Regions from separate parts of the Paenibacillus sp. sptzw28 genome, predicted to be linked through region 2. Evidence: riboswitches for the same ligand, from Rfam matches in the RefSeq annotation. Region 2 holds a riboswitch; each other region holds the start of a gene.
The links. Region 2 has a riboswitch for cyclic di-AMP ahead of KZ483_RS22190 (TrkH family potassium uptake protein). Riboswitches for the same ligand answer to the same signal wherever they lie in the genome.

Region 1 (9,992 bases), 2.6 Mb from region 2:
TTACGGTTTTGCCGTATCAGGCCGCCGGCCTCGCGGCTCATTATACATTTGACGATAACCTCAGCGATACGACTGAAAAATTCGGCACAGGAACGCCAACCGGTAATCGAATCGATAATTCAGGCGGCACAATAACTTATGCTGACGGTAAACTCGGTAAAGCTGCAGCCTTTGACGGAACTTCCGGTGTCCGTTTGCCGAACGGCCTGATCTCAAGCAATACGTATTCCGTATCACTGTGGTTAAAGCCTGAGCAGCTCACGATGTTTACAACGACTTTCTTCGGAGCCCGAGACAGCAGCAACTGGGTAAGCCTCGTTCCGAGCGGTCCCGTAGGCGGAAACACCATGGTCTGGTCCGGCTCGAGATGGTACGATGCTGTGGCTGGTATGACGATCAAAACGGGAGAATGGACCCATCTGGCTTTCTCCGTCGATAACGGGACAATCCATCTCTACGTTAACGGGGTAGAGAAGTTTACAGGGACGAATTTTCCGGATATCTTTACGGTTGCCGATGCCAGCTTCAGCTTGGGCGTGAACTGGTGGGATACTCCATATAAAGGCCTGATGGACGATTTGCGCATATATGAAGGGGCCCTTTCGCCGCAAGAAGTTGCAAATTTGGCCGGGATAAACGGATAACAGCTTAGATACACTTACGAAAGCAAATCGCCCTCCCTTAAGCCGTATCGGCCAGGTTGAGGGCGATTTTAGTTGATCATTGAAAAGCCAGCGGTTCGGCCGCGGCGCGGAGGACGGAGCAGGAATAAGCGAATTGTTCCTTCTCTTCCTGCGTGAGGTTTAGCTCAACCAGCTCCACGATGCCGCGCCGCGTCAATATCGCCGGCACGCCGGCACACAGACCGCTCACCCCGTACTCTCCTTCCAAAATGGCGGAGACCGCCGTTATCTTGTAATCGTCATTCAAGACGGACCTGACGATGTGCGCGATTGCATTGGCGATTCCGTAGTGTGTCGAGCCTTTTCGCTGCATGATTTCCCATCCGGCATTGCGTGTTTTGGCTGCGATTTCATCAAGCTTAATATGTCCGAAACGGTGGGGATGCTGGGCGAGAATATCCAGAATCGGCTTGCCCCCGATCGTTACGTGCGACCAGGCCGGGAATTGTGATTCACCATGCTCGCCGAGCACATATCCCTGAACGCTTCGGGGGTCGACAGGTAGAAACTCGCAGAGCAGCGTTTTTAGCCGCGATGAATCGATCGAAGTGCCTGTTCCGATTACTTGAGCGCGAGGGAGTCCGGATAGCTTCCATACCATGTACGTGACGATGTCAACCGGGTTCGCGGCAGCAACGAATATGCCGTTAAATCCGCTGTTCATAAGGAGCTGTCCAGCATACTAAGTCGGCTGTCGCTCGGATTCGGATTTGCGCCGGCGCATAGAACGACGATATCGGCATCGCTGCAATCCTCATAACCGCCCGCGTACACTTTCGTCCTGGTATGAGTGAAATCCATGCAGTGGGAAAGATCAAGCGCCTGAGCATAAGCACGTTCAGCCGTTCTGTCGATGAGCAGAATTTCGTCGCAAATCGACTGGTTCACCATTGAATAAGCGCAGCTTGCCCCGACAAAACCGACACCGACAACCGCCACTTTCCGTGTTTTGCTGCCCATTGCATGCTCCCTCGCTTTCCTGCTGACTCTGATTCCAGTATATGACCGGCCGCGGCTTCATTGTCACTATTATGTGAAAGAAATTAACATTGTAGAGACGAGTCTAATCAGCTTGTACCCGGGTAATACAGGCACTTAACCGAAGAAGAACTGATGGAAGGACAAACGATCGCGCCCATGCCGGAACTCGCTTGGCGAGCTGCCTGTCCATTTACGAAACACCTTCGTGAAATAACTGCCGCCTGCAAAGCCGACGGACCGCGCCACTTCATCTATATGAAGATCGGTCTCCCTGAGGAGCCGGATGGCATGTCCGATCCGAACCTTGGTCAAGTAGGTATTCGGACTTTGGCCGGTTACTTGAGTGAAACGGCGGACGAAATGATATTTGGACAGTTCCGCGTGTCCGCAAATCTCATCAATACCGATAATACGGTCATAATGCAGCTCAATCCACTCCGCGGCCTTCTTGATATTGGCCGGCCAATGATCCGCCGCTGTGCCTTGGCAGCTGAAACGAAGCAGCTCCATCGAGAATTGGTAGACGGTGGAGGAGGCATGGTAGGCATCGGAAATGACACCGTTTCTAGCATTCCGGTACATATACTGCAGCAGCTGGATAATCGGCTGGTCTTTTGGAATATGCGTGACCGAACCGAGCTGCCCTTTAATGTCGATCCAATAATCCAGAACCCCCGACGGCCGGATTAAGATAAACAGAAACTCCCACGATTGCCCGGAAGCCGGAAAGAAGTAACGGTGATCGCCTGGGATTTCGACCAGAAAGGCCGCGCCGGGACCGAGCTTGTGCGTCTGCTCGCCAATACGGATGCATCCGCTCCCTGCAAGCGTGTATTGAAAAAGCAGAAGGGGACCGTCAGTCCGTTTCAAGCCGTCCCAATTATAATCTGTTGATGTAATTCTTTCCTGGCCGATTGCAAATAATTCAAATAAGGGATGCGGGGGCTGTTCGGAAAAACGGAATCCGATGACCGAATAGTTGGAGGGTTGCTCCGTCATGCGAAAATCCTCCTTGGGACTCATTCATAATCTATTGTCTATGCAGATAGCGTATCAGAACAGCCGCCTTTTTTCATCCCGGCATACAGCAGGCCTGTCTCTTGTGGAGGAAGAGACAGGCCTGATTCTTGCACAGTGCAAATTTTTAAATCAATTTGTAAAGGGACGCTCCGTGAGGAGGGAGGTCTGCCTTCAGCGTATCCGTAACCGTACCGATATCCTTCCGGTTCCACAGATCCCTTGCCTGTTTCGGCGACCCTGCTCCTAATTGCTCGAGTGAAACGCTGACGGTCGCAGGTTCATCTCCGGCATTGAAAAGCGCAGCGTATATCGCCCCGTTATCATCTGAGGCAGTCCAAACGATACGCTCGCCGTCCCTATATACCTGCCGGGCACCGCTGCTGCTGCGGTGCATGGCCAGAACCTCTTCGTTCGTTAGCAGCGAAAGCGTCCATTCGTCATTGTCCCGCATCTCTCCGCCGAACATGAGCGGGGAACGGAAAATGCTCCAAAGCGTCATCATCGTGAGCTGCTCATCCTGCGTAAAGCGGGTCCAGCGGTCGGCGCCGCCGCCATCCACCGAACGGATGCCGAGATGCCCAAGCGGCAGCATGTCGCAATCCGGCCATTGTCCGGGGCCGACGTGCTCCGCCCACTTCTCGCACCGTTCGAACATGCCGTGCAGCAGCGGCCACAGATCCCAGAAATCGTCCGTCATCCGCCACATGTTGGCGCCAGCGATGAAGACGGAAGCGTATTCAAGCGGCGCCGGACCCGGAGAAAGACTTAACACCATCGGGCGGCCGCAGTTGTCGATTGCCTTGCGAATCAGACCGATTTCTTCTTTATGAATATGATAAAGGCGCGAAGCCGCGATATCGTCCACTTTGACGAAGTCTACGCCCCATTCGGCATACATCCGAAACAGGGAATCGTAGTAGGCCTGGGCTCCTTCTTTGGAAGCATCCACGCCGTACATATCCGTATTCCACGGACAGATCGAGTTCGTGTGGGCGATATCTCTGGCTGTAGCTGAAGTTCCCATTACAGGAGTGTCAGCGTGAACGGCTTGCCGCGGAATTCCGCGCATAATATGAATGCCGAATTTAAGCGATAGGCTGTGCACATAATCTGCGAGCGGCTTGAACCCAAGTCCGCCGGCTGCGGAGGGAAAACGGTTTGCGGCAGGTATAAGACGCGAGTATTCATCCATCTCCAGCGGAACAAAAGGCCGGTATTGGGAGGAAACCGCACCCGGCTCGTACCACTGAATATCGACCACGACGTACTCCCAGCCGTGCTGTTTCAAATGATTCGCCATATATTGCGCATTTCCTCTGATTTCCTCTTCACGTACAGCTGCTCCATAACAATCCCAACTGTTCCATCCCATCGGCGGTGTGAGAGCGATTTTCTGATGCTTCATGTCATCCATCCTTTATGCTAGAAGTTTTACTCCTTCAAGTGTAAAACAAGGAAGGCGACGTTTCCACCGTAATGTATTGCTCCAGCTTGTAAAATATTGCTGTCACACTCGGCAATGGATATATCTCCGGGCATTTTCGGATAACCTATCGGCTCTTCCGACACCACAAGCGTCAGCGTGCAGAGTAATACGAAAACGATACGCTCCCTTTTTAAACGGCGATTTATTTTGGGCCACTCATATAAGCCGATCAAAAAGAGAATAAAAGCAACAGACAATACCTTTGCCGTTACCAGCATTATTTCCCTCCATCCTTTTTTACAGCTAAAGGCGGCACGTATTCGCCTGGTCGTGCAATGTTCACATGGATATCATAATCGGTTTCGACCTGCCGGAACTGAGTGCCCCAGTTGTCCCGTGTCTGTTTCCAAATCTGAGGATATATTTGTTATAAAAAGCATCCGCATAGCCAAGAACGTCCGTATTGGTCTCTTTGTACCCGCGCAACCGTCTCCTTCGCCAATGGGGCAGAAATAAGCCCAGCCATTACCGCCGCTTCTCCGATAACAATCGCGCCGACAATACTCACCGCTGCCCCCACTTGCTTCGGGAGCCGTACTCCCGCTTCGCGAAGCGCCTCAAACGTCACTTCCATTATTAAAGCTTCGATAAGAGCCGGAAACGGCACCAATTCGTGGGCCGATGCGAAGCTAAGGATCAACTTTGTGGGCAGCATCTGTTGGTGAAAGGTCGTGATGGAGATATAAAAAGAAGGCAGGGTGAAAGCGGCAGTACCACAATGAACCATTGTTATAAACCGAAGAGATAATGAGATAGAGAGAGCGTTATAGAGTTCCTAAAAGATGTAAGCGCTGCAATCGATGCACGTGTGATGTAAAGGCAGTTTGCAGCATGTTAGTTATATTTACAAACCGACAGAGGAGGCGTAATATACGATTCATGAATTGAAATATTTTCATCAAATCGCTGAGTTTCCGTTAAGGAAAGCGGGGGAACCATGTAATGACGGCTTTCGATGTGAGAGTCGATAATCCGTCATTTGGGGTGAATCCTGGAGGAGCCAACTGACAAGGTTGCTTCTTCGGGTAGGGCTACTCTCACAGCCCGAATCCGGCAGCTAACCTCGTAAGTGTAGAAGGACAACATTCTGTTTCATTTCAGAATCTGGTTCTTCATTGTTGGGAGGATGATCTTGTGACTTTATCGGCCGCAGGGTAGATTCCCTATGCGGTTTTTTTTATTCAGCAAACGTCTTTTTCGCTGAATCCCTCTAATAAAGGAGGGAACGGGGGACCCGAACGGATTGTCTTATAATCCATGGGGTGAATCGCCCGGTTGCATGGCAACCAGGCGTAGGGCGACTCTCACGCCCGAATCCGGCAGCTAACCTCGTAAGCGTACCAGAGAGAGGCAACTTTTTAACGTGAATAGACACGGTTTTTTACTGTGCCTAGAAGCCGCGAGAAGAGTTCCTCTTCCAATGGCTTCTTTTTTGTTGCCTACTCCTGAAAACCAAGGAGGAGAAACGCGAATTGCAAGATTTGATTTTGGTTTCGGCGCCGAATATTCGAGGCGAAGACTTTATCAGGCAACTGAAAGACAAGCGTATTCCATTTGCTGTAATTACCCGCAATAAGGCGGAACATGAACGCATAATGACTCTTGGAGTAGAGCGCATCATAGCGGTAAATACAACCAAGGAAATTACATGGGCTGTTCCGGAGTTTCGGATCGGAAAGGTATATTTGTTTGAAAGCAGTCTTAACCTTTGCTGCCGGTATATACAAATATGCCGCAGCTGGACGACAAAGCCGATTTATGTCATAACGGACAGCTGCAATCCGAGGCTCGTATACAAAGGGCTTGGCGCCAATTATGTCATCCATACCAGCAGTAACGATATCTCTTTCCTTATAACCGATGATCTGTTGTCAGATGCGTAAAGGAGGCTTAATATGCTTGACCTATATATGATTTTGCTGCTTGGCGGCGCTTTTACATTATTCTACGGTTTTCTATCCTGGTGCAGCCAAGTCATTGATGAGGCAGGTGGAGAGCAATTATGATTGCAGTCTTGATTTTTACGTTATTTATTTTTCTTTATCTGGTTTATGCCTTGATTAATCCTGAAAAATTTTGATGATCAGACCGTTCTAAGGAGGTTGCCGGATGGGCATTTTGCAAATAGTGATCGTCTTGGCGGTGATTGTTTTACTAGTCAAACCGCTTGGGACGTACGTATATCATGTTTTTTCAAACGAGCCGAATCGCTTGGATAAACTATTCGGACCTTTCGAACGCATCCTGTATACGCTGATTGGCCTCAAGCAGCGAGCCGGCATGACATGGAAAAAGTATGCGCTCAGTTTTCTGCTAATGAATATCGTACTTGTTGCAGTCAGCTATGTGATTTTGCGTTTGCAGCAAGTGCTGCCGTTGAATCCTAACGGTATCGATAACATGGAGCAAACGCTGACGTTTAACACAGTCATCAGCTTCATGACGAATACAAACCTGCAGGATTACAGCGGCGAGACGGGGCTCTCTTACTTTTCACAGATGATCGTTATCATGATGATGATGTTCACATCGGCGGCGACGGGTTTCTCGGTTGCGATCGCTTTTGTTCGCGGTTTGACGAGCAAAGGGGAGACAATCGGCAACTTCTTCGAAGACTTCGTGAAGGCGCACACGCGGATTTTTATTCCGGCTGCCCTCATTCTCACGCTTGTAATGGTGGCGCTTCATGTGCCTCAGACGCTGGAACCGACGCTTAGCGTGACAACGCTTGAGGGCGCAGCGCAGCACATCGCGATCGGCCCGGTTGCATCGTTAGAGTCCATCAAGCATTTGGGCACGAACGGCGGCGGTTTCTTCGGAGTCAACTCGGCGCATCCTTTCGAAAACCCGAGTCCGCTGACGAATGTAATCGAAATTTTATCGATGTGGGCGCTGCCTGCCTCCTTGCCTTATACCTATGGTTTGTTTTCCAAAAACCGCAAGCAAGGCTGGGTCATATTCGGTGCAATGATGTCCATGTTTATCGTATTCCTTGTCATGATATATGCTGCAGAACTACGCGGCAACCCGGTGCTGAACAAGCTTGGCATCGACGCCTCACAAGGCAGTATGGAAGGGAAAGAGGTCCGTTTCGGCATTGCGCAATCGGCGCTATTCACGGCCGTTACGACCGCCGCAACAACCGGTTCGGTCGATAACATGCACGACACGCTCACGCCGATCGGCGGACTCGGAGCGCTTGCTCAAATGATGCTCAACTGCGTATTTGGCGGCAAAGGCGTCGGCCTTGTGAACATGCTGATGTATGCGATTTTGGGCGTGTTCCTTGCCGGGCTCATGGTTGGCCGGACGCCGGAGTTCCTGGGCCGTAAAATTGAGCCGCGAGAGATGAAGCTGATCGCCGTCGCGATTCTGACGCATCCGTTCATTATCCTTGTACCGACGGCTATCGCGTTCTTGACTGATCTCGGAAAAGGATCGATTACAAATCCCGGATTTCACGGCATTTCACAGGTGCTTTATCAGTATGCATCTTCCGGGGCGAACAACGGCTCCGGCTTCGAGGGGCTTGCCGATAACACGCCGTTTTGGAATATTTCAACCGGGATAGTCATGCTGCTTGGCCGGTATGTTTCCATGATCGCTATGCTGGCCGTGGCCGGTTCGCTAGTCCGCAAGCAGTGGGTGCCGGAGACGGTTGGGACGTTCCGGACGGACAATGGCTTGTTCATGGGTATCTTGATCGGAACAGTATTGATTATTGGAGCGCTGACGTTCTTGCCTGCTCTGGTCCTCGGGCCGATCGCAGAGCAATTGACACTTCGCTAACGGAACGGATGAGGTGAACCGACAATGAGCACGAATCGAAGACCGATGCTATCCTCTTCTATCGTACAGGGTGCGGTAAAAGACAGTTTTATCAAATTAAATCCGATCACGATGTTGAAAAATCCGGTCATGTTTGTAGTTGAAGTCGGTACGCTTGTCGTACTGTTGATGACCGTTTTTCCATCCTATTTCGGCACGGGACACAATGTCGGGTTTAATTTGACGGTATTTGTGATCCTTCTGTTTACGGTGTTGTTCGCCAATTTTGCCGAGGCACTCGCTGAAGGACGAGGTAAAGCGCAAGCAGATTCGCTGAAGAAATCGAAAAAAGAAATGACGGCCAATAAGCTGGCCTTGGGAAGCGTGAAAGTCGTGTCATCCACCGAGCTCCGCAAAGGAGACATCGTCATCGTCTCGCAAGGTGAAATGATACCTGGAGACGGAGAAGTAATCGAAGGTCTCGCTTCCGTTGACGAGTCGGCCATTACCGGCGAATCTGCCCCGGTCATCAAGGAGGCCGGCGGCGACTTTAGCTCCGTGACAGGCGGAACCCGCGTCGTCAGCGATCAAATCAAGGTGCGCATCTCAAGCGACCCCGGGGAATCGTTCATTGACAGGATGATCTCGCTGGTGGAAGGCGCCAAGCGGCAGAAAACGCCGAACGAGCTGGCGCTGAACACGCTGCTTACGAGCTTGACGCTCATTTTCCTGATTGTTGTCGTCACGCTCGCTCCGATTGCGAAGTATCTGAATATTGTACTTGATGTCCCTGTCCTTATCGCTTTGCTCGTCTGCCTTATCCCGACCACGATCGGCGGACTGCTGTCGGCGATCGGGATCGCCGGCATGGACCGCGTCACGCAGTTCAACGTACTCGCGATGTCCGGTAAAGCGGTCGAAGCCGCAGGCGACATCAACACGATGATTCTGGACAAGACGGGCACCATCACCTTCGGAAACCGGATGGCCGGCGAATTCATTCCGGTCGGCGGCGAAAGCGTCGAAACCGTAGCTGAATGGTCTGCCATCAGTTCAGTGAAGGACGAGACTCCGGAAGGCCGCTCTGTGCTGGAGCTGATGAAGAAACAAAATTTGAGCTTTCAGGAGTCGCTGGCATCTGGCGCGGAGTTTATCGAATTCAAAGCGGAAACCAGAATGAGCGGGGTCGATTTGGAGGGAGGCCGCAAGGTCCGCAAGGGCGCGGTCGATGCGGTGAAGAAATGGGTGTCGGCGCAGGGCGGTTCCATCCCGGGCGACCTCGACGACAAAGGTAACGCGGTTGCATCCGAGGGCGGGACACCGCTTGCCGTTGCCGTGGATAACCGCATCTTCGGCCTGATCTATTTGAAGGATACCGTAAAGCCGGGCATGCGAGAGCGGTTCGACCAGCTTCGCAAGATGGGCATCAAGACGATCATGTGTACCGGTGATAATCCGCTTACGGCTGCGACAATCGCGCGCGAAGCCGGGGTGGACGATTTTATCGCAGAAAGCAAACCGGAGGACAAAATCGCTGTCATCCGCCGCGAGCAGGCTGAAGGCAAACTCGTCGCGATGACCGGTGACGGCACGAATGACGCGCCGGCGCTGGCTCAGGCCGACGTCGGGCTTGCGATGAACAGCGGCACCGTCGCCGCGAAAGAAGCGGCCAACATGGTTGATCTGGATTCCGACCCGTCGAAAATCATCGAGGTCGTGTCCATTGGCAAGCAGCTGCTCATGACGCGCGGGGCGCTGACAACGTTCAGCATCGCCAACGATATCGCGAAGTATTTTGCGATCATCCCCGCCATGTTCACACTCGCGATCCCGCAGATGAACGCATTGAACGTGATGCATCTGGGCTCGCCGATGTCGGCCATCCTATCGGCGCTCATTTTCAACGCCGTTATTATACCGCTTCTCATTCCACTGGCGATGAAAGGTGTCAAATATAAACCGATGAGCGCCTCGAAGCTGCTTAGCCGGAACTTGTTTGTCTATGGTCTCGGCGGCGTGGTCGTACCGTTTATCGGTATCAAGCTCATTGATAT
Region 2 (9,992 bases):
CTTAAGCTGACGCTGCTTACGGCTGCTATCGCCGTCCCGCTCAACACCGTATTCGGAGTCGCTGCAGCCTGGGCGATCAGCAAGTTCCGGTTTCGCGGCAAAAATATTCTGATTACACTTATCGACCTGCCGTTCGCGATATCGCCGGTGATTTCGGGTATGGTCTTCGTGCTTCTATTCGGGGCGCAGGGCTGGTTCGGTCCGTGGCTGCAGAACCATGACATTCAAATTATTTTCGCGCTGCCGGGAATCGTACTGGCTACCACCTTCGTCACATTTCCCTTCGTGGCAAGAGAACTGGTACCGCTTATGCAGGCGCAGGGAGTGCAGGAGGAAGAAGCGGCGGCGAGTCTCGGCGCGAGCGGATGGCAGATCCTCTGGCGAGTCACGCTTCCCAACATCAAATGGGGGCTCCTGTATGGCATTATTCTCTGTAATGCGAGAGCGATGGGCGAGTTCGGCGCCGTCTCGGTCGTCTCGGGCCACATTCGCGGAGAGACAAACACGCTGCCGCTGCATATAGAGATATTGTACAACGAGTATTCATTTTCTGCTTCCTTCGCAGTAGCATCGCTGCTCGTTCTGCTTGCGCTGGCTACGCTTATCGTTAAGAGCTTCATCGAGTGGAAGACGGCTCAAATGAACCCGGAGGGGGGCGGTGAAGATGCACATTGAGGTACGAAATGTATCCAAATCGTTCGGCGGAAACAAGGCTGTATCGGATGTCAGCTTCTCCATTAACCGGGGGCGGCTGATCGGGCTGCTCGGTCCGAGCGGGGGAGGAAAGTCAACACTCCTGCGTGTTCTGGCTGGTCTTGAAACACCGGATTCCGGCGATGTTCTCATAAATGGGATACGGATGAATGATTTGGCCCCACAGCATCGCGGTATCGGATTTGTCTTCCAGAACTATGCATTATTCAAGCATATGAATGTGTTCGAAAATATCGCATTTGGTCTGAAGATCAAGAAGGCCAAAAAATCCGAGATACAGAAGAGAGTTAACGAGCTTCTTGATTTGACGGGCTTGCGGGGCTTTGAGCATCGTTATCCCCATCAGCTCTCGGGCGGACAGAAGCAGCGCGTCGCCTTTGCAAGGGCGCTTGCTCCGCGTCCGGAACTGCTTCTGCTTGACGAACCGTTCGCCGCAATTGACGCAAAAGTGCGAAAAGAGCTTCGCACCTGGTTAAAACGGCTGATCGGCACTTTAGACATTACTTCCATCTTCGTCACGCACGATCAGGATGAAGCAGTAGAGGTGGCGGATGAGATGTTGATTTTTCAGCAGGGACGATTGGAGCAGCAGGGTACGCCGATGTCCATATATACGGAGCCGCAAACGGCTTTTGTGGCAGGATTTATCGGGCATTCAAGCGTTGTTGAGCAGCCCAACCTGCTGCGCGGCTTCGAACGGACGCCGATTATGGATGGCGCAAGGGCTCTTATCAGGCCCGAATTCGTTGAGGCCGGCCGAGAGCGGGATATCGTCTTTCCATCCGCTGCCGTGATGGGCAGGATTCGACACATATCGTTCCGGGGCGCTCATCTCGAGCTTGACATACAGGTTGGCGACAACCGATTCTCGGCGCATCGTTCACTGGACCAAGAGCCGCTGCGGCCGGGGGAGGAAATATTCGTACTTATTCATCGTTTGTATGTCGTGTCCGAGAAATCCGCCGTAATGGTGGAAAACTCGCTTAAAGGCGATCCGATGACGTTCTATATTTAATATAAGCTACTGGAGGGATAATGATGGCAAAGCCTATCGTGCTTGATGAGGAGTGGCTTGAACGCATTGGGGCGCAGGTCAACGGTCTGGAATACGGTTCGGTACTTATTACGGTCCATGACGGCCGCGTCGTGCAGATCGACCGGACCGAACGCAAACGGTTTGACGCCGCCAACAGCAGCGGTAAACAGCAAGCGGAACAGGGACAAACACATACCCGGAACGGCACCGAAAGCCTGAAAGCTGCTAACGGTTAGCTCCGGCAGCCGGATTTCGGCTTCCGGAGAAAGCAAACGCATAAGCGCCCTGTATACCGCCGGGGAAGGCGGGTGGCAGGGCGCTTTATGAGCAGCGTTTGAATACTTTAATCCTCGAGATTGCCCCGTTTGTTGCGGCCGGACTGAAAAGCCATCCGTTTATCCGCGTTTTTCTTCAGACGCTGGCTTACGGTTTGCTCCTTCCGGGCCATATGAGCGAGCTCGCGGCCCGTTTTCTTATAGCTTGCGAACCGCCGCGGGTCAAGCGTACCGTTGTCCAGCGCCATCCTCACGGCGCAGCCGTTCTCCGATTGATGGCGGCAATCTCTGAACCTGCAGCCTTCCGCCAATAATTCAATATCAGCGAATGCTTCCTGCCAGCCCTCATCGGCGTCCCACAGCTGCAGCTCCCGCATGCCCGGCGTATCCAACATGACTGCGCCGCATGGAAGCGGGAACAGCTCGCGGTGAGTCGTGGTGTGACGGCCTCTCGCATCGCTCTCTCTGATGTCCTGCACGCGCTGCAGCTCCCCGCCTGCCAGCCAGTTAAGCAGCGTCGACTTTCCAACACCGGACGAGCCGGTCAATGCGGCGGTGCTGCCCGGAAGCAGGTAAGGTGCCAGCGCTTCCTTTCCTATGTCCAGAACGGCGCTCACCGCATGGACGGATACGCCGGGAGCAATCGCCTCGACCTCTGCAATTCGGCCAGGCGTATTCTCGCATAAGTCCGCTTTGGTCAAGAGGACGACGGGAGTCGCACCGCTCTCCCAAGCGGCGATCAAATAGCGTTCGATTTTGCGGACATTGAAATCGTCGTTAAGCGCGTTAACGATAAGCAGTGTGTCAATATTCGCGCCGATCACCTGCTCTACGGGGACGCTGCCCGCCGCTTTACGTACCATGACCGAGTTCCTTGGCAGCACCGCATGGATAATAGCACGATGTTCTCCCGGCAGCGGCTGCACTGCAACCCAATCGCCGACTCCCGGAAAGTCGCTTCGCGCCGACGCTTCGAATTGAAATTTGCCGCTTACTTCTGCAGACAGCTCTCCCTGCTCCGACACGATCCGGTATTGATTCGCAAATTGGGCTATAACGCGCGCAGGCATCAGGCCATTGAAACGTTCTTCCTTCATTAGATTCCGCCAGCGTTCATTCCAGCCGAATTTGGCTAATTCATTATCATTTACATTTAGACCTACATTTGCATTTACATTCAAGGTTGGTATCTCCCTTTGTTTTATAATGGAACACAAAAAAACCGCAGAAATGATTTCTGCGGATTGTCAATCGCCCGGTTCACCTCGAACTAGAGATCCGGCGAAAAAGACATGAAAAAGCCGCAAGAAACCTGCGCGGTCTCCTACGGCTAGACTGGTAATGTTACTGGCATCGCATTACAAACGCTTGGAAGCTAATCCAGGTGCTTGAATAGCGAAACCTTAATGGGGCCGGTCCACTGAGACTGCGCATATGCTATTGTGGGTTGGGTAACTCGTCTGTACGGTGTACATATCACATCAGCCTCCTTCAATAAATCTGTAATTGTCATTGTATGCCTGTAATGGTGTTCTGTCAAGCATTTCCAAAGCGTATTAGAAAAAAGCTTCATGCGGCTAATTTCGCCTGCATGAAGCCTGTTTGTTACGAAATGATAAATTTAATAATTACCGCAACGGCAAAAATGACGGTCATAAAGCCGAAGAAACCGGCAAAGCCCATTGCGACATCCCCGAAGTCGTCACGCGGTTCCTCGTTAATATGCTCCCGCGGATCTCTAACATTTTCCATAGTTTAACTTCCTCCTCGAAACGACGAATGCTCCTCCTAGTATACCCAAATTCCAGAATAATTGTAAAGCTGTCGTTCGTGACAATTGTGAGGCGGCTTCACTGAAGCGCTGCCGATATGAAAGGAATACTGACGCTCGGCTGTGCGGCTATGCTACAATAGAAGTTGAACAAATGGCCGGGAGGAGTACCGATGGAAGAGGAACCAAGAGTCGTTGAAGGGGCTGAGCAGCGTCTGGCGGCGGAGAGAATCCGCAGCAAATTGGCGCTTTTGCCGGACCAGTCGGGCTGCTATTTAATGAAAAACGGCGACGGCACGATTATTTACGTCGGCAAAGCGAAGGTGTTGAAAAACCGCGTCCGCTCCTATTTTAACGGCAGCCACGACGGCAAGACCCAGAAGCTCGTCTCGGAAATACGCGATTTTGAATATATCGTCACTTCCAGCAATATGGAAGCTCTTATTCTGGAATGCAATCTCATCAAGCAGCATCATCCGCGTTATAATGTGCTGTTGAAGGACGATAAATCATTTCCTTATATTAAAATTACAAACGAGAAGCACCCGAAGCTGGAGGTAACCCGCCGTATCGTGAAGGATAAAGGGAAATATTTCGGTCCTTATCCGAACGCATATGCCGCCCAGCAAACAAAGAAACTGCTCGACCGTTTGTACCCGCTGCGCAAATGCAACACGCTGCCGGATAAAGTATGCCTGTATTACCACCTCGGTCAATGCGTGGCACCCTGCGAATATGAGATAGCCCCGGGGACATACGAGGCGATGGTACAGGAAATAACCCGATTCCTGAACGGCGGCCACGATGAGGTGAAAAAGACGCTGCAGGGAAAAATGGCCGCAGCGGCGGAAGGACTGGAGTTTGAGCGCGCTAAAGAATTCCGCGATCAGATCATGGCCATAGACGCCATTATGGAGAAGCAGAAAATTACGCTCTCCGACGAGATGGACCGTGACGTATTCGGATTTGCGACGGACAAAGGCTGGATGTGCGTACAAATTATGTACATGCGCCAAGGCAAATTAATCGAACGGCACGCTACCACCTTTCCGTTCTATGGAGACGAGTATGACGATTTCATGACCTTTGTTACGCAATATTACAGTGATAACCCGGCGCTCCCGAAGGAAATACTGCTGCCCGCGCCGGTGCAAGAGGAATCGGACGCCGCTGCAGCCGACGGCGTGCCGCATACGGATGAAGTCGCAGCCGGCTCTGCCGCCGATGAGGTTCGGGTGTCATTGCAGAAGTGGCTGAAGGTGAAAGTGTTCATGCCGCAGCGCGGCCGCAAGCGCGACGTGGTCGCTATGGCCGTTAACAACGCCAAGGTCACGCTAAGTGAGAAATTCCAGCTCATTGAGCGCGATGAGGTCCGGACCGTCAAAGCGTCGGAAGGTCTCGCCGAGGCGCTTGGTCTGCCGGAGATCCGCCGCATAGAGGCGTTTGATAACTCGAACATTCAAGGCACCGACCCTGTCTCGGCGATGATTGTTTTTACTGACGGCAAGCCGGATAAGAAAGAGTACCGGAAATACAAGGTTCGGACTGTGAAGGGGCCGGATGATTACGAAACGATGCGGGAGGTCGTCCGGCGCCGTTACGAAAGAGTGCTTAAGGAAGGGCTGCAGCTGCCGGATCTGATTGTGGTCGACGGGGGTAAAGGTCAAATATCCGCAGCGCTCGACGTATTGGAGAATGAGCTCGGCTTATTCGTACCGGTATGCGGCCTGGTGAAGGATGCCAAGCATAAGACAGCGCAGTTAATGATTGGGGATCCCCCTGAAATCGTACCGTTAACACGGGACAGCCAGGAATTTTATCTGCTGCAGCGGATCCAGGATGAAGTTCACCGATTTGCTATTTCTTTCCACCGCGAACAGCGCGGCAAATCCATGGTTGCCTCGCGGCTGGATGCCATTCCGGGCATAGGGGAGAAACGCCGAAAGCTGCTTCTGAAGCATTTTGGCTCCATTAAGAAAATCAAAGAGGCCGGAATTGAAGATTTCCGGCCCCTGTCGATCGGCGAGAAGCTCGCCTCGCAAATTATCGAAGCGTTGAGGGAGGAACCGTGAGAAGCGGTTTCTCCCTTTTGTATTTTAGATGTTTGGCCGAGTTGATATTGTGCGAAGCGCTTTGCTCCGCAATGCTTCACAGTACCACTCAGCTTCGCAGAGTTAGTGCCCGTTTGGGGGTTCTCTTATCAAACCACCGAATCGACCATGCGATCGGAATGGGAAGAATGATATATATAATTCCTGTCAGTATATTGACGGCGGTGCCCATGAACATAAGCGAGATCGCCATCATGATGCTGTCGAAGACCGCATGGGCGAACAGGACTGTTATAAAACCGTAACGGACGAACATGAAACTGAAGGCAAGACCGATAATCGTCAGTTCGAATAAGCGGGTCGTAGACGGGAAGATCGGGTAAGTGACGTGGCCGAGTGCCCATATGATCGTCGGAATGAGCGCTGCGACGAACGTATTTTTAAACCACTTCTTAAGCAGTCCGATTCCGAACAACCGGTATACGGCTTCTTCCGAAATCGCGGCACACCAGGCCATCATCGGAAATATCCAGGGTGCGGCCAGATTATAGGGGGACTGGGTGACATCCGTCGTCGACCAGGCGCCTGTTACATTGAGCAGAACGATGAAAATTACCGTTTGCAGGCCAAGCAATATTAAGGCGAATAAGTAACCGAGCCACATGCTGCGCCATACATATTCCCCGTAGCCGGCTTCGCCAAATCGCGGCCATAAACGGCGGCCCATCGAATTCCACAATGCGTCTCCGCCGACAAGGGAGAAGTATGCCGCAGCTGCCATTACTACCGTTACGATGCTGGTAATGGCTACAGTTACTACAGCATAAGAAACAGCGTTCGGATTCTCACCCGCTGCAGCCAGAATTCCGTCCGTCATGCTAATGTTGTTGGCGAGGTATACGAACAGAAAAACCAAACTCAGCACGATTCCGCGTTTGAATGACGAGTGCTTCCTGTACAACGATGCATAAATGATGGCGAGCACGAAGAGAACGAACGACAAGAGCAAGCTTCCGAGCAGCGAGAGAAATGATGCCAGCTTTGTTTGCTGCTCCACATAAGTGGAGTAGCCTGAAGGGACGATAAATTTCGGTTCATATTTGGCAATTATTAGGCCTCCGCCCGGAAGCTTCTCGCTCCGCACCTCCAGAACAAGCCGCGCGTCTGCGATCATATGATCCGCTACATCGAGGCGGACCTCACCGGTACTCGGGTTTGTGTTCGAGATTTTCAGAGAGCGGGCTTGAAATCCCTGCGACACCGCGAATTTTAACGCTGCATCATCCTGCTCCGTTGGACCCGGAACAGACGAATCTGACGCATTATACCGATTCCAGCCGACGACCGTACCCTTCTGCATATGAACATAAATGAAAATCAGACTTCCGTCGGGCATTTTCGTATTCACCTGAAAGGTGTCGGTGGGGAAAGCGGCGTCCCACTCTTTATCATATTCGTTAAGAAGCTTTTCTTTGGACAAATAACCGTAAAGCAGGCTGTCAGATTGATGGACCGCATGCGCTTCGACCGGCTTTTGCTTGAACTGGCGCTCTGCAAAATCCGCTGCCGCGCGCTCGGCTTCGCTTTTCGCGATTACTTTCTCGCTGCCGGTTCCGAAGAATGCCTCGGAGGTGGACGGGAGAACCTGAACAAGTAAATATAAAATAATTCCTGCAAGTGCTAGCCACGAAAAAATTTTCCAATTGGGCTGTATCTGATATTGGTTCATCGGTGCACCTCTGCAAATGGTATTGAGCAAATAAACCGCATACATCTACCATATCATAGTTCTCCCGAAATTATCCATGCGATTCCGTTCATTTTCGTTTTACGGACGAGGTAATGGGACAAGAAAGCCAGTAACCGGCCGATTTCAACGGAACTGGCGTTATTTTTGCCGGAATTCGGTTTGTTTTCTGCAAAACCGTCGTTTGGTGTTTCCCTGCTTTAGTTTTATAATGTGAATCAATTGAATAAAAAGCCGAATTTCTAAAAGAAAACGGGGGAACCATATCGTTGTCGGAGCGACTGGCATTTTGCAGTTTCGTAAACCCGGCAGCACGGGGTGAATTTCAACGGGCAACGCGCGCTTTGGTGCCGCTGCCCTAAGAATAGGGCCGCCTGTCCGGGCCCGAATCCGTCAGCTAACCTCGTAGGCTTAGTGGAACAGGACTCATCGCAATAGCATTGGGGATCCAGTGCTTTTTTTTGTGCGCTGAGACTGCATGGAGGGGTGGATTAGGTTTACATGAAATCGCTGTTTAACATTTCCAAATGGTCGCCGCCCCGCATTCTCGTCACCGGCTTTGCGCTTATCATCCTGACCGGCGCTTTGCTGCTCTCGATGCCGTTCGCGTCGCAAACAGGAACGAGGCTTCGATTTGTCGATGCGTTGTTTACGGCGACATCGGCAACCTGTGTCACAGGGCTGGTCGTTGTAGATACGGGAAGCTACTTTTCGATCGCCGGCCAACTGATTATTATGACACTTATTCAAATCGGCGGACTCGGGTTCATGACCATGGCGACATTATTTGCGATTGTGATCCGCAAGCGGATCTCGCTGCGGGAAAGACTCATTCTTCAGGAAGCTATGAATCAGACAAGCATGGAAGGTATAGTCCGGCTGATTCGAAAGGTTATTTTCTATTCTCTCGCCATCGAATTGATCGGCGCGACGCTATTCTCGATCAGGTGGTCTTTTGATATGCCGCTCGGCCAGGCGATTTATTTCGGCGTTTTTCACGCCGTGTCATTATTCAACAACGCCGGCTTCGATTTGTTCGGTCGATTCGGTGTTCCGTTTGTCAGTCTCACGGGATACGTCAGCGATCCCGTCATCAATATTACAGCTATGCTGCTAATCATCCTGGGCGGACTCGGGTTCATCGTCATGTCGGATTTAATGGAATTCCGTAAAAATAAACGGTTATCGCTGCATTCCAAAGTGGTGCTTTCCATGACTGCGGCTCTCATTGCGGTCGGCACCATCGTGATTTTCATATTTGAATTTTCCAACAAGGATACGCTTGGTCAGTTGAATCTTGGCGGTAAGGTGCTCGCTGCTTTCTTCCAATCCGTCACGCCGCGCACGGCCGGCGCCAATACGCTTGACATTCCATCGCTGAGACAAGCAACCCAATTTTTCACTATTATCCTCATGTTCATCGGCGCATCCCCCGGATCGACAGGAGGCGGAATTAAAACAACGACGTTTACAACGCTTATCGGGGCGGTTATAGCCATGATAAGAGGAAAAGAGGATATCGTCCTGTTCAATTTCCGGCTGGCGCGGGAACGCATTTTCAAAGCGCTGACGATTACGCTGCTTTCACTTGCGCTTGTCGTTCTCGTTACCATGGTCCTGTCAACGACCGAAGATAAAGCATTTATCAAAATTTTGTTCGAAACCACCTCAGCTTTCGGCACCGTCGGACTAACGCTCGGCATTACGCCGGAGCTGTCGGCAATCGGCAAAATCATTATCAGTCTTACGATGTTCTGCGGACGGCTTGGACCGCTGACGCTTGCGTATGCGCTTGGACCGCGCGCGGAGAAAGAATTGTACAGGCACCCGGAAGGCAAAATAATTATCGGATAGGGGAAAGTGAAGCAGGATGAAGAGGAGTCAATTCGTCATTATCGGGCTTGGACGATTCGGTTCGAGCTTGGCAAGAGAGTTAATTCAGCTTGATTACGAGGTGCTCGGCATCGATAAAGACGAGGAAGCCGTTCAAGATATGAGCCAGGTGCTGACTCACGCCGTCGTTGCGGAATCAACAGACGAGGAAGTGCTTCGTTCGCTCGGAGTCCGCAATTTCGATTGCGGTGTCGTTGCTATTGGCGACGATATTCAAGCGAGCATATTGACTGCGATTATTTTGAAGGATCTCGGCGTGAAGAAGGTCGTGGCCAAAGCGATGAGCGAGCTTCACGGGCGCGTGCTGGAGAAAATCGGAGTCGATCGTGTCGTCTACCCGGAACGGGATATGGGTATCCGGGTGGCGCATCAGCTCGTTTCGCCGAACCTTCTCGATTATATCGAGCTGTCGAAGGAGTATACGATCGCGGAGCTGGCGGTGCCGAAATGCCTGAACGGCGTCTCGCTGCAGGATTTGAATCCGCGTGCCCGGTTCGGCTGCAGC
Region 3 (9,992 bases), 1.5 Mb from region 2:
GCGCTCCCCGATCTGGGGGGATGGCAGAGGTACAAGGTCTCTCGGAATACTGCTGGATGAAGCCATGAAGCTGATCTATCCCGAGCAGTTTTAGGAGGCCGATTACATATGCCGAGTCCGCTTCAAACGACCGAAACCGGCAGAAGGATATATCTTCTTCCGGTTTCTGCTATGTTCATTCTCCTGATCTCTATCTTCGCTTTAGGAATTAAAGCCGGCGACCCTGTCATGTCGTGGAGGGAGCTGCATGATATTCTGTTCACGGGCACAGGTGAGGAGATAGAAAGGATCATCATCCGTGAAATCCGTGTTCCCCGATTTACGCTGGGGCTCATCATCGGGGCGCTGCTGGGGGCGGCAGGGACGTTGATGCAGGGGGCGATGAACAACCGTCTGGCAGGGCCGGAATTGCTCGGTGTCTCAGCAGGAGCATCGCTTGGTATGGCTGCTATTACTGTGCTCAATCTACCTGTCGCGTTCTATCTACACCCAATTATCGCTTTATGCGGAGGACTCCTGGGCGGAATGTTCGTTATTCTCTCGGCGAGGGGAAGCCGAGGTGCCGCGGGGATGCTGCTGATCGGAATGTCGGTCACCGCTATCCTTAATGGTTTACTGATCCTGTTAATTGCGCTGGGCACGAGCAATGACGTAAACCTGCTCTATACATACCTTCTTGGCTCTTTGGCGAACCGGAATTGGGAACATGTTATTCGAATCCTTCCCTGGGCGGTTGTCACATTGCCCGTCGTGATACTATTTGCACGTGCCATTAATCTGCTGCAGCTTGGCGATGAAACGGCTTCCGGGCTTGGTTTGAAAGTAGAGCGGACGCGGCTTCTCATCTTAATCGTATGTGCAGTACTTGTGGCGGTGACAGTGGCGCAGTGCGGCCCGATCGGATATATTTCACTGATGTCGCCGCACGTGACTCGCCTTATGCTTCGCACACTTAACGCAAGCTATATCTTACCTGTGTCCGCACTATGCGGAGCAGTGATGTTGACGGCTGCCGACACCGCCGCAAGGCTGATGCTCTATCCGCTGGAAATACCAGTAGGGGTCTGGACTACTTTAGTGGGTGGAATCTGCTTCCTGTGCTTCTTCCTGAGAAACAAGGGAGGTAAAAACAATCATGCTTAAGCCTTCGCCCCGTTCCTACGGTACAAAATTTGTGGTATCTACCGGAATTCTGCTTACTGTCTTGGCTGTATGTATCATCCTGCATATTGCGCTTGGGAGAGTCTCATTGACACCAATTGAAGTCATTAAGTCTTTGCTTAACCATGAAGTGGATTACGGTCAGCGTCATATTGTTTGGAATTTGCGTCTTCCGCGCGTCCTGATTGCGATTGCTGCAGGACTCATGCTTGGGACAGCAGGAGTAATTCTCCAGGTCATAGTTCGCAATCCGTTAGTAGAACCGGGGCTGATCGGGGCGTCTGCCGGCGGGGTGCTGTTCGTTGTATTGTGGATGATTTATGCACCGAGTGATATTTCGCAGAATGCCTTGCTTCCTTTTGTCGCGCTAGCCGGAGGTGTTATCACTGTTGCGGCTGTATATTTCCTTAATGGAAGGAAGGAGAACAGTAATGCGAACCTGGCGCTTACAGGCATTATTGTTACGGCGATCCTGCAGTCGTTAACCTCGCTGCTGCTGCTCAAGAGCCAACAGGGATTGTCCTCTATCTTCCTGTGGACCTTCGGTTCTCTTAACGGCAGGGTATGGATCCAGTGGAATATCCTCTGGCCCTGGGCGCTTGTGGGACTGACACTTGCTATGGCTTATGCCAGGAAGGCAGCGCTCTTGCAGCTTGGTGATTCTGTGGCAGCGGGGCTTGGCCTGGCTGTTAACCGGACACGACTGATATTGTTAATAATATCTTCCACTCTGACAGCAGCATCTGTATCGGTGGTCGGAGCCATCGGATTCATTGGCCTCATCGGTCCGCATATGGCGGCGCTTGTCGTCGGACGAAATCCGGTCTACTTGTTCCCGGCAAGCGCGTTGTTCTCCGCGGTACTTCTTGTAGCTGCCGATTGGATCGGCCAGATCATTACTCTCAGGCTGCCGATCCCCGGCATGGAGAATCATCTGACGAATTTGCCTGTGGGTGCAGTGACCACGCTGATGGGCGCCCCGTTCTTCCTCTTTCTGCTGCGAAGAAAACTGTCGGGAAAATAAGAAGACGATGACTCACTTCTATAAATACGGTTCCACGATCCGCCTGATACGTTCCAGCCCTTCCCACATATCATCCGGCCCGTCGTAAATCAAGACGACCGGGCCGTTATACCCGGAGGCCTTCATCGTATCCAGGCAGCGGCGGTATTCCGCCTCGTCCGGCATGCCGTCCGGATCGTAGTCGGCTTTAGCATGGACGGACACGCTGTGCGGCAGCGTTATGGCAAATTCATCGTACTTGGAAGGCAGATTGAAATTTCCGAAATCCGTGATCATCCCGACCTTGCCTTCGGTTTGCTGCATGAGGCTGGCGCAGCTTTCCCCTGTGGATGTTAAGGAATGAAAGTTTTCAGTAATGACGCGGACTCCGTGTCCCGATGCATAATCGGCCAGCGCGCACAGCGCTGCGGCGGAATTGCGGACGGCATCCTTGTTAGAAGGCGATGCGTCACCGGCGATAATTCGGATATTCTTGGCGCCGGCCAAGGATGCAATATCGATCCAGTGCCGGAACAAATCCTGATCCGCCTCGAGCCGAGCCTCATCGATAGTCGTTAAGTCGCCGTAATCGAGCAGAAGAGTGTCAAACGTAAGCCCGGCGGCGGAAAAGGACTGACGAAGCTTTTCCAGATAGGTCGTCTCAGTCGAAGGAAAATGGAAATGGCATACCTCCAGCGCCCGGTAGCCACGTCTCGCAGCTTCGGCAGGTAAATCAAGCAGTGTAAGAATTTGCGGCTGAGACTGTACCCGCGTCTTGTGCGTACCGGCGGCGGCATCCCATTCCGTCCAGCGGAGGGGTCCAAGCAAACGGTGCAGACTCCAAGTGCTTATGGATAAATAAGACATACAATTCCTCCTTGAATCGCGAACCGGTCACCTTGCCAGGCGGATAGACTCCCGCTTCGCTATTTTAATGAAACGCTTTCATCATATCATAAAGAATCGAAGTGGGGCATACAGGGGATTGGCATAAAACTCGCGGATCTTGTCATGCACGCAATAGTGATATTAAGTGCGGATGATGATCATATTGAAGGTTCCGATCAAGCCCGGGAGAATCAGAATATCCTTCAGCCGTAGTTTCTTTCCTGCAGGAGGCCGCTGAGAGGATCGAACAGCTCCGCCCGGTTGAGGAGCAGGAGGATGAGCATTCCTGCGAACAATTTGAGACGCTGCATTTGGACGACATCAGACATGAACTGAACCGCAGGCCGCCGGCTGGTTGAAAGCAAAGATTTCATTACATGTCACCGCATGATCGAATATATGAAGCAGCATCTGAGTGAGCCGATCGGCATTCCCGAAGTTGCCGAATCAATAGGAATTAGCAGCAGTCTTGCCAGCCAAGTTTTCAAGCAGGAGACGGGTGAGACTATATATAACTACTTGACTCAGCTGCGTATGGACCTTGCAACCGAGCTGCTGTTAAGAACGGATTCCCGCATTTCTCACATCGCTGAAATGGTTGGTTATCAGCATGAGAACAGCTTCATCCGCATCTTCCGCAAGTATAAGGATATTACACCGGGCAAGTACCGGGATATGATGAGAATCCGGATGGATTCCAAGGTAGAATAACCGGGTAGCGGCTCCATCCGGTCCGGGTCCAAGGAGGAAACGATGGATAGACGACAAATCGTAGAGCGGCATCATCCCGAGCTGAACAAGTGGGCCCCGCTGTCCCCCTTCTCCGTAGGCAATACGGAATTTGCCTTTACAAGCGACATCACCGGATTGCAGTCATTTCCGGAGCAATATGAGGTACCGCTTGGTACCCAGTCCAACTGGGGGTGGCACTTCACAGGAGGACGTGACCGGTTTACGGAAAAGGATGCCGAGTATCAGATGTTTGACACGTACGGCCGGCTATGAAGCGGCAGCCGGTGATATAGCGAATATACATCAGCGATTAAACCTTTGGACAGGCATACTTACGAGTGAATATACCGTTCAAGGTGTTCCGGTCCGCGTAACGACAGCTTGTCACTCCGTTTACGATACCGTCGGCGTACGTGTGGAATCACCGCTCATCAGCCAAGGACGCCTTCAGGTATTCATCCGTTTCCCTGCACCCGATATGATCCATACGGCGTGGGCGAAAGCCGTGTTTCCGGATTGGGACAATGATGACAGGCATCGGACGGTGCTCCTCGAGCAGGAAGCTCAGCGGGCATTGCTGGACAGAAGCATGGATGAAGACCATTATTTGGTCGGCTGGGAATGGAGCTCCGGGCGAATTGAGCGAACGGGCTTACATGAAAACACCTATTTGACTAATGGACATAACTATCAACGACCAGGCTTAACGGCTTATTTGCCGGGCAATGGAGGCTTGCTGACAGCCGCTGCCATGATGGCCTGCGGCTGGAAAGGCAGCGGACAAGTTTTCCGAAGGATGGAAGGTGGAACGTGAAGTGGGAAGGGCTGAAGCCTTAGTTGTAAGACGCTTACATATTCGTTAGAGGAGGCGCGTAAATGGTAAAAGGAACCGTCTGGCCTTCAGAACGGAAGACCTATACTGACCGGCTGACAGGTCTTGAAGTTACGCAGTTGACCGATTATATGGCTCACAGCCATCATTTATATTTTACCGAAAGCGGATGGTCGATGGGGGACAGCGACTTTTGCTCATTTCGGATAGGGGAAACAGTACGAACTTATACAGCTTGCATCTGGCGAGCGGTCAGATCACTCAGCTTACGGAGTACCGCGACAACGACCAATTGGACGCATGTTTGCTGCCGGATGGAAGTGCAGCCTTTGTAAAGAAAGGCCGCTCCCTGGTCCGGCTCGATTTACCTTCACTGGAAGAACAGCTGTTATACGAAGCGCCTGAGGGCTATCAGCTCGGTAACGCCAGTGCGACTGCAGACTGTAAATACGTCCTGACCTGTGTTCAGGAAGACCTCTCTTCTTGCATCCGCCTCGATCTCGGCAACGGTTATGTCGGCCACCGCGAGCTGATGGAAGCGGCTCCCCACAGCATAATCGTTCGAATCGATGCCATGACGGGCGGCGCGGAGACGATTTATGAGGCGAAACGATTTATTACCCACCAGGATTACGGCCTCAATAATCCTGAAAGCAACGTATCCAATCGCAATATTTTCATTATGCTTTTTCAAGATTGGGAAAAGCATGACTCCAATACCAATGACTGCAGCGCAATTAATTAACTCAAGGAGTATTCCCGATGTCACTTAGGCGCCTTAGCAATTAAAGCGAAATTTTTGGCCTTTCAATTGGCAATGATCGTTCTTGGTCTTTACAGCCTCTTATTTTGTTATTTGTTATACCGATCAAGGCTCATTCCGCGTTTAATATCCGTCTTTGGACTTATTGGTTACGCATCGTTGTTAACAAGCGCCTTGCTAGAGCTCTTCGGTTATAGCCCAGGCATGCTCTTATTTCTTCCGGGAGCCTTATTTGAAATACTAATGCCGGTCTGGCTTATAGTCAAAGGATTCAACTCACCTGCAATAGCTCCCATGTCTGCTATAAAATAAAACCAAAGCACAAAAATAAGTGTTAAGGGGAAATTTCATGAAGGCAGTTGTATATACACATTACGGCACTACTGATGCTCTTAAGGTTAAAGAGGTGGAAAAGCCTGCTCCCAAGGACAATGAAGTGCTTATAAAAGTACATGCTGCATCCGTTAATTCATGGGACTGGGATCTTCTTAGAGGCAGACCGTTCTTAGCCCGTCTCAAAGGGCTTCTGAAACCAAAATACAATATTCTCGGGGCTGACATAGCGGGACGGATTGAAGCGGTCGGTAGCAACGTAAGGAGTTTTCTTCCAGGCGATGAAGTGTTCGGGGACCTCTCCGGATGTAGTTGGGGCGGATTCGGGGAATATGTATGTGCGGATGAAAATGCATTATCGCTTAAGCCTGCCGGTATGACATTCGAGGAAGCCGCAGCCATACCGCAAGCGGGAGTCTTAGCCTTATAGGGACTTCGTGATAAAGGACAGATTCAGAAAGGACAGCAGGTATTAATTAACGGTGCGGGCGGCGGTGTGGGTACGTTTGCGGTGCAGATTGCCAAATCATTCGGGACTTGCGTAACAGGCGTGGACACCACAAGGAAATTGGATATGCTGCAATCGATTGGTGCAGACCGGGTTATTGATTACACGCAGGATGATTTCACCAATAATGGGCAGAGTTACGATCTGATTCTTGATGTTGCTGGATATCGCTCAATTTTCGATTACAAGCGTGCATTAAGTCCGGGCGGCACTTATGTCATGGTGGGAGGCTCCATGGCCCGAATCTGCCAACTCATGCTCCTGGGACCGTGTGTTTCAATGGCAGGGAGCAAGAAAATGGGTATCCTTGTTCACAGGACAAACAAAAATGACCAAAATTTTTTCAAGGAGCTTTTTGAAGCTGGCAAAGTAGTTCCTGTTATAGATAGACGGTATCCGTTAAGCGAGGTTGCTGAAGCTCTCAGGTATCTTGGAGAAGGTCACCCCAAAGGAAAAGTCGTCATTAATATGGAGATGTTATAGCAATTCATTGCTTGCTCCGGCAGCTTCATCAACAAGAAAAATATTACAAATTGTCCCTAGAATAGATCCGGGGCGAAGCAAATAAAATGTAATAATCGTTTGAAGAAACGGCTCCGGTAATCGTAAAAATGTAAGGTCTTAAGCGTGTAATACAAAAGAGGGAGTGAACTCAAAGAATGCAGTGCCAATGGAGAGTGATTTCGGAAAATAAGATTCCGGCTCATAAATTCAACGCAATGACGATCTTTGGCGGAATGTGACTGCAATGCAATTATGGATGGCAAAAGAAATCATTCAGTCAGCGGAGCTGGAAGCACATCGAATTGGCGTGCCTATGGTGATTTCAGTTGTAGATGCAGGAGGCAATCTGACCGCGTGTTACAAAATGGACCATGCTTTACTGGCAAGCATCGATATAGCAACCAATAAAGCATGGACATCGGTAGCCATGAAAATGCCGACTGCAGATTTGGCCAAAATGGCACGCCCCGGAGGGTCCCTTTACGGCATCCATTCGACAAACCGAAATCGTATTGTATTATTTGGCGGAGGGATTCCGTTACTCCAACAACATCTTTTGATTGGCGGACTTGGTGTTAGCGGCGGTTCAGTCGAGCAGGATGTTCTTGTTGCAGAGGCGGTTAGAGTTAATTTTGAGCGAACGTATGGGTGATTATTAAGGGTGAAGTTTTTAACCAAATAACAAAAAGTAGTTATAAGCCGGGAATTGCGCAGCAGCCTATCGGAAGACCAAAATACAACATTAAAGGTCGCGGAAATCGCGGCTTTTTTGTGTTACTTGGTACTTTTGTATTGCGGATATGAAGAATCCGTCAATTATTAAGCCCTGAATGTTATTCAGTCTATCTAAGGGGAAACTCGTATCGGGAAACGTTGTACTGGCAGAGATAGCTGAATAGTGCGGCAATTTAAGAGAATGAACGATAATACTGCCCTTCACATACCACTAGAACAATATTATATAATGTATCCGCATACATTCGTTAAAGCATCATAAAATCGATGCTTTTTGAGTTTATTGGCCGTTTTACAGTGGTTGTTCAAAGCGGTATAATCGTCTCATCTCATAACTCGCTGAATTTCTGAGGAAAACGGGGGAACCGAAGGAGCTCATTATATGACGTCATGGGGTGAATCAGTGCTGTATGGTGCGCACTGTAGGGCGACTCTAACAGCCCGAATCCGGCAGCTAACCTCGCAAGCGTTTTTGGAGAAGGTGAGACGACTTGGGTTATTACAGCCGTAAGATGCCTTGCGGTTTTTTTGTGTGGTAAAAAACAGTAAATTTGGGAAGGGTAAGGATATCTAAAACAACTGATTTTCTAAAAGAAGGGGTAGGGATAACGTATTATGCGGCAAGTTTATTTCTCAGGCGGCGGTGGTCGGGAATGTTAGTGGCACTCAAACGAATCTTGATCGGAAGGCCGCTCAAATCCAACGAATTAGGGGAACAGAAGCTAAACAAAACCAAGGCGCTTGCCATTTTGTCTTCCGACGCATTGTCGTCTGTAGCTTACGGACCGGAACAGATTCTACTGGTTCTGATTACGATCAGCATTGCAGCATTCTGGTATTCGATTCCGATAGGAATCGGTGTATTGATCCTGTTGGTGGCTCTTATTTTGTCGTATCGACAAATCATCTTTGCGTATCCGCACGGCGGTGGGGCGTATGTTGTTTCCAAAGAAAATCTGGGTAAATATCCCGGATTGGTCGCTGGCGGTTCTCTGCTTGTAGATTATATCCTGACAGTGGCCGTTAGCGTATCCGCAGGAACAGATGCCATCACTTCCGCCTTCCCAACCTTGCACGAACATACTGTTGGCATCGCAGTTGTATTTGTTATCCTGATTACACTGCTAAATCTTCGTGGTGTGACGGAATCCGCTTCAATTTTGGCCTACCCGGTTTACTTGTTTGTTCTCGCTCTCTTTATTTTAATCGGAGCAGGTTTGTATAATATCGCCAGCGGCGGAGTTTCTGCGGCGCAGCATGCACCGATCGGGACACCTGTAATGGGGATCAGTCTGTTTCTGCTTCTAAGAGCCTTCGCATCCGGGAGTTCGGCGTTGACAGGTGTTGAGGCGATCTCGAATGCAATACCCAACTTCAGAGATCCTGCACCGAAAAATGCGGCCAGAACACTAACAGTGATGGGCATATTGTTGGCACTGCTGTTCTCCGGCACCGTGTTCCTGGCTTACTATTACGGCATTACACCCATAGTGGAAGCCACAGTCGTTTCTCAAATCGCCGAACAAACTTTTGGCCGGACTTTCATGTATTTCTTTATCCAAGGTACAACGGCATTGATTCTTATTCTGGCCGCGAATACCGGTTATTCAGCGTTCCCTTTACTGGCAGTCAATCTTGCCAAGGATAAGTTTATTCCGAGGATGTTTGCCGTTCGCGGGGATAGACTGGGTTACTCGAATGGAATTATAATGCTCGGGGTTCTTTCCATTTTACTGATATTAGCATTTAAAGGGCAGACCGAACAGTTAATCCCGCTCTACGCCGTAGGCGTGTTTATTCCGTTTACATTGTCCCAGAGTGGAATGATGCTGAAATGGATTCGGCAAAAGCCCCCCGGATGGGTACCAAAGCTGATCATTAATACTACAGGCGCCTTCATTTGCCTGACGGTTACATTCGTATTCTTCTTGACGAAATTCACGCAGATTTGGCCGATACTGATTTTTCTGCCGCTTATCGTGCTCGCGTTTCACCGGATTAATAAACACTATGAGGCGGTCGGCGAACAGCTTCGGCTTACCACATGCGAACCGGCCGTTCCAATAGAAGGTAATGTCATCATTCTACCCGTAGCCGGTATCACACATGTAGTGGAACACTCTGCAAATTACGCCAAATCGCTGGGAGCGGATCAGATCATTGCAGTGTATATCCCATTCGAGCGTGAGGACGAGGCGAAGTTCGAGGAGAAATGGTCCAAATGGATGCCTGATGTCAGGCTGGTAACTCTGCATTCGCCATACCGCAGCATTATCCAGCCGCTGATGAAATTTATCGATACGGTAGAGCGGAAGGCCAGAGAATCAAATTACCAAGTCACTGTCATTATTCCGCAATTCATTCCGAAAAAGGGGTGGCACAATATCCTGCATAACCAAACAAGCTTTACCATTCGTGCCGCACTGCTTTATCGGAAAGATGTAATCGTTACAACCGTTCCTTATCATCTCAAAAAATAATCTGGGCCTTGGTAATCGTAAAGCTATGGATCCCTATAGAAAATGCAGGCAGC

Region 1: linked by a shared signal. The riboswitch ahead of KZ483_RS09755 (DUF4218 domain-containing protein) and the one ahead of KZ483_RS22190 (TrkH family potassium uptake protein) in region 2 are both predicted to bind cyclic di-AMP.
Region 3: linked by a shared signal. The riboswitch ahead of KZ483_RS15245 (APC family permease) and the one ahead of KZ483_RS22190 (TrkH family potassium uptake protein) in region 2 are both predicted to bind cyclic di-AMP.

Annotation. Positions count from the first base shown of each region.
Region 1 covers NZ_CP080545.1:2,215,864-2,225,855, forward strand. Annotated here, with positions in the region: gene KZ483_RS09725 (LamG-like jellyroll fold domain-containing protein) at 1-644, shown strand, start outside; partial or broken gene KZ483_RS09730 (L-lactate dehydrogenase) at 721-1,643, opposite strand; gene KZ483_RS09735 (helix-turn-helix domain-containing protein) at 1,779-2,663, opposite strand; gene KZ483_RS09740 (glycoside hydrolase family 27 protein) at 2,809-4,089, opposite strand; gene KZ483_RS09745 (hypothetical protein) at 4,116-4,388, opposite strand; partial or broken gene KZ483_RS09750 (spore germination protein) at 4,610-4,927, opposite strand; cyclic di-AMP (ydaO/yuaA leader) riboswitch at 5,065-5,257, shown strand; cyclic di-AMP (ydaO/yuaA leader) riboswitch at 5,359-5,523, shown strand; gene KZ483_RS09755 (DUF4218 domain-containing protein) at 5,643-6,053, shown strand; gene KZ483_RS09760 (DUF2681 domain-containing protein) at 6,066-6,176, shown strand; gene kdpF (K(+)-transporting ATPase subunit F) at 6,173-6,250, shown strand; gene kdpA (potassium-transporting ATPase subunit KdpA) at 6,280-7,959, shown strand; gene kdpB (potassium-transporting ATPase subunit KdpB) at 7,984-9,992, shown strand, end outside.
Region 2 covers NZ_CP080545.1:4,849,101-4,859,092, reverse strand. Annotated here, with positions in the region: gene cysW (sulfate ABC transporter permease subunit CysW) at 1-675, shown strand, start outside; gene KZ483_RS22220 (ABC transporter ATP-binding protein) at 665-1,729, shown strand; gene KZ483_RS22215 (YezD family protein) at 1,753-1,986, shown strand; gene rsgA (ribosome small subunit-dependent GTPase A) at 2,094-3,122, opposite strand; gene KZ483_RS22205 (YqzM family protein) at 3,631-3,777, opposite strand; gene uvrC (excinuclease ABC subunit UvrC) at 3,970-5,868, shown strand; gene KZ483_RS22195 (CPBP family intramembrane glutamic endopeptidase) at 5,957-7,576, opposite strand; cyclic di-AMP (ydaO/yuaA leader) riboswitch at 7,817-8,021, shown strand; gene KZ483_RS22190 (TrkH family potassium uptake protein) at 8,096-9,448, shown strand; gene KZ483_RS22185 (potassium channel family protein) at 9,465-9,992, shown strand, end outside.
Region 3 covers NZ_CP080545.1:3,397,156-3,407,147, reverse strand. Annotated here, with positions in the region: gene KZ483_RS15300 (ABC transporter substrate-binding protein) at 1-94, shown strand, start outside; gene KZ483_RS15295 (FecCD family ABC transporter permease) at 109-1,143, shown strand; gene KZ483_RS15290 (FecCD family ABC transporter permease) at 1,136-2,185, shown strand; gene KZ483_RS15285 (sugar phosphate isomerase/epimerase family protein) at 2,204-3,031, opposite strand; gene KZ483_RS28610 (hypothetical protein) at 3,256-3,381, opposite strand; gene KZ483_RS15280 (helix-turn-helix transcriptional regulator) at 3,440-3,763, shown strand; gene KZ483_RS15275 (hypothetical protein) at 3,806-4,057, shown strand; gene KZ483_RS15270 (hypothetical protein) at 4,035-4,598, shown strand; partial or broken gene KZ483_RS28605 (oligogalacturonate lyase family protein) at 4,786-5,193, shown strand; gene KZ483_RS29165 (DUF4386 domain-containing protein) at 5,401-5,691, shown strand; gene KZ483_RS28930 (NAD(P)-dependent alcohol dehydrogenase) at 5,729-6,142, shown strand; gene KZ483_RS28925 (NAD(P)-dependent alcohol dehydrogenase) at 6,209-6,703, shown strand; gene KZ483_RS15250 (GlcG/HbpS family heme-binding protein) at 6,969-7,376, shown strand; cyclic di-AMP (ydaO/yuaA leader) riboswitch at 7,787-7,944, shown strand; gene KZ483_RS15245 (APC family permease) at 8,113-9,939, shown strand.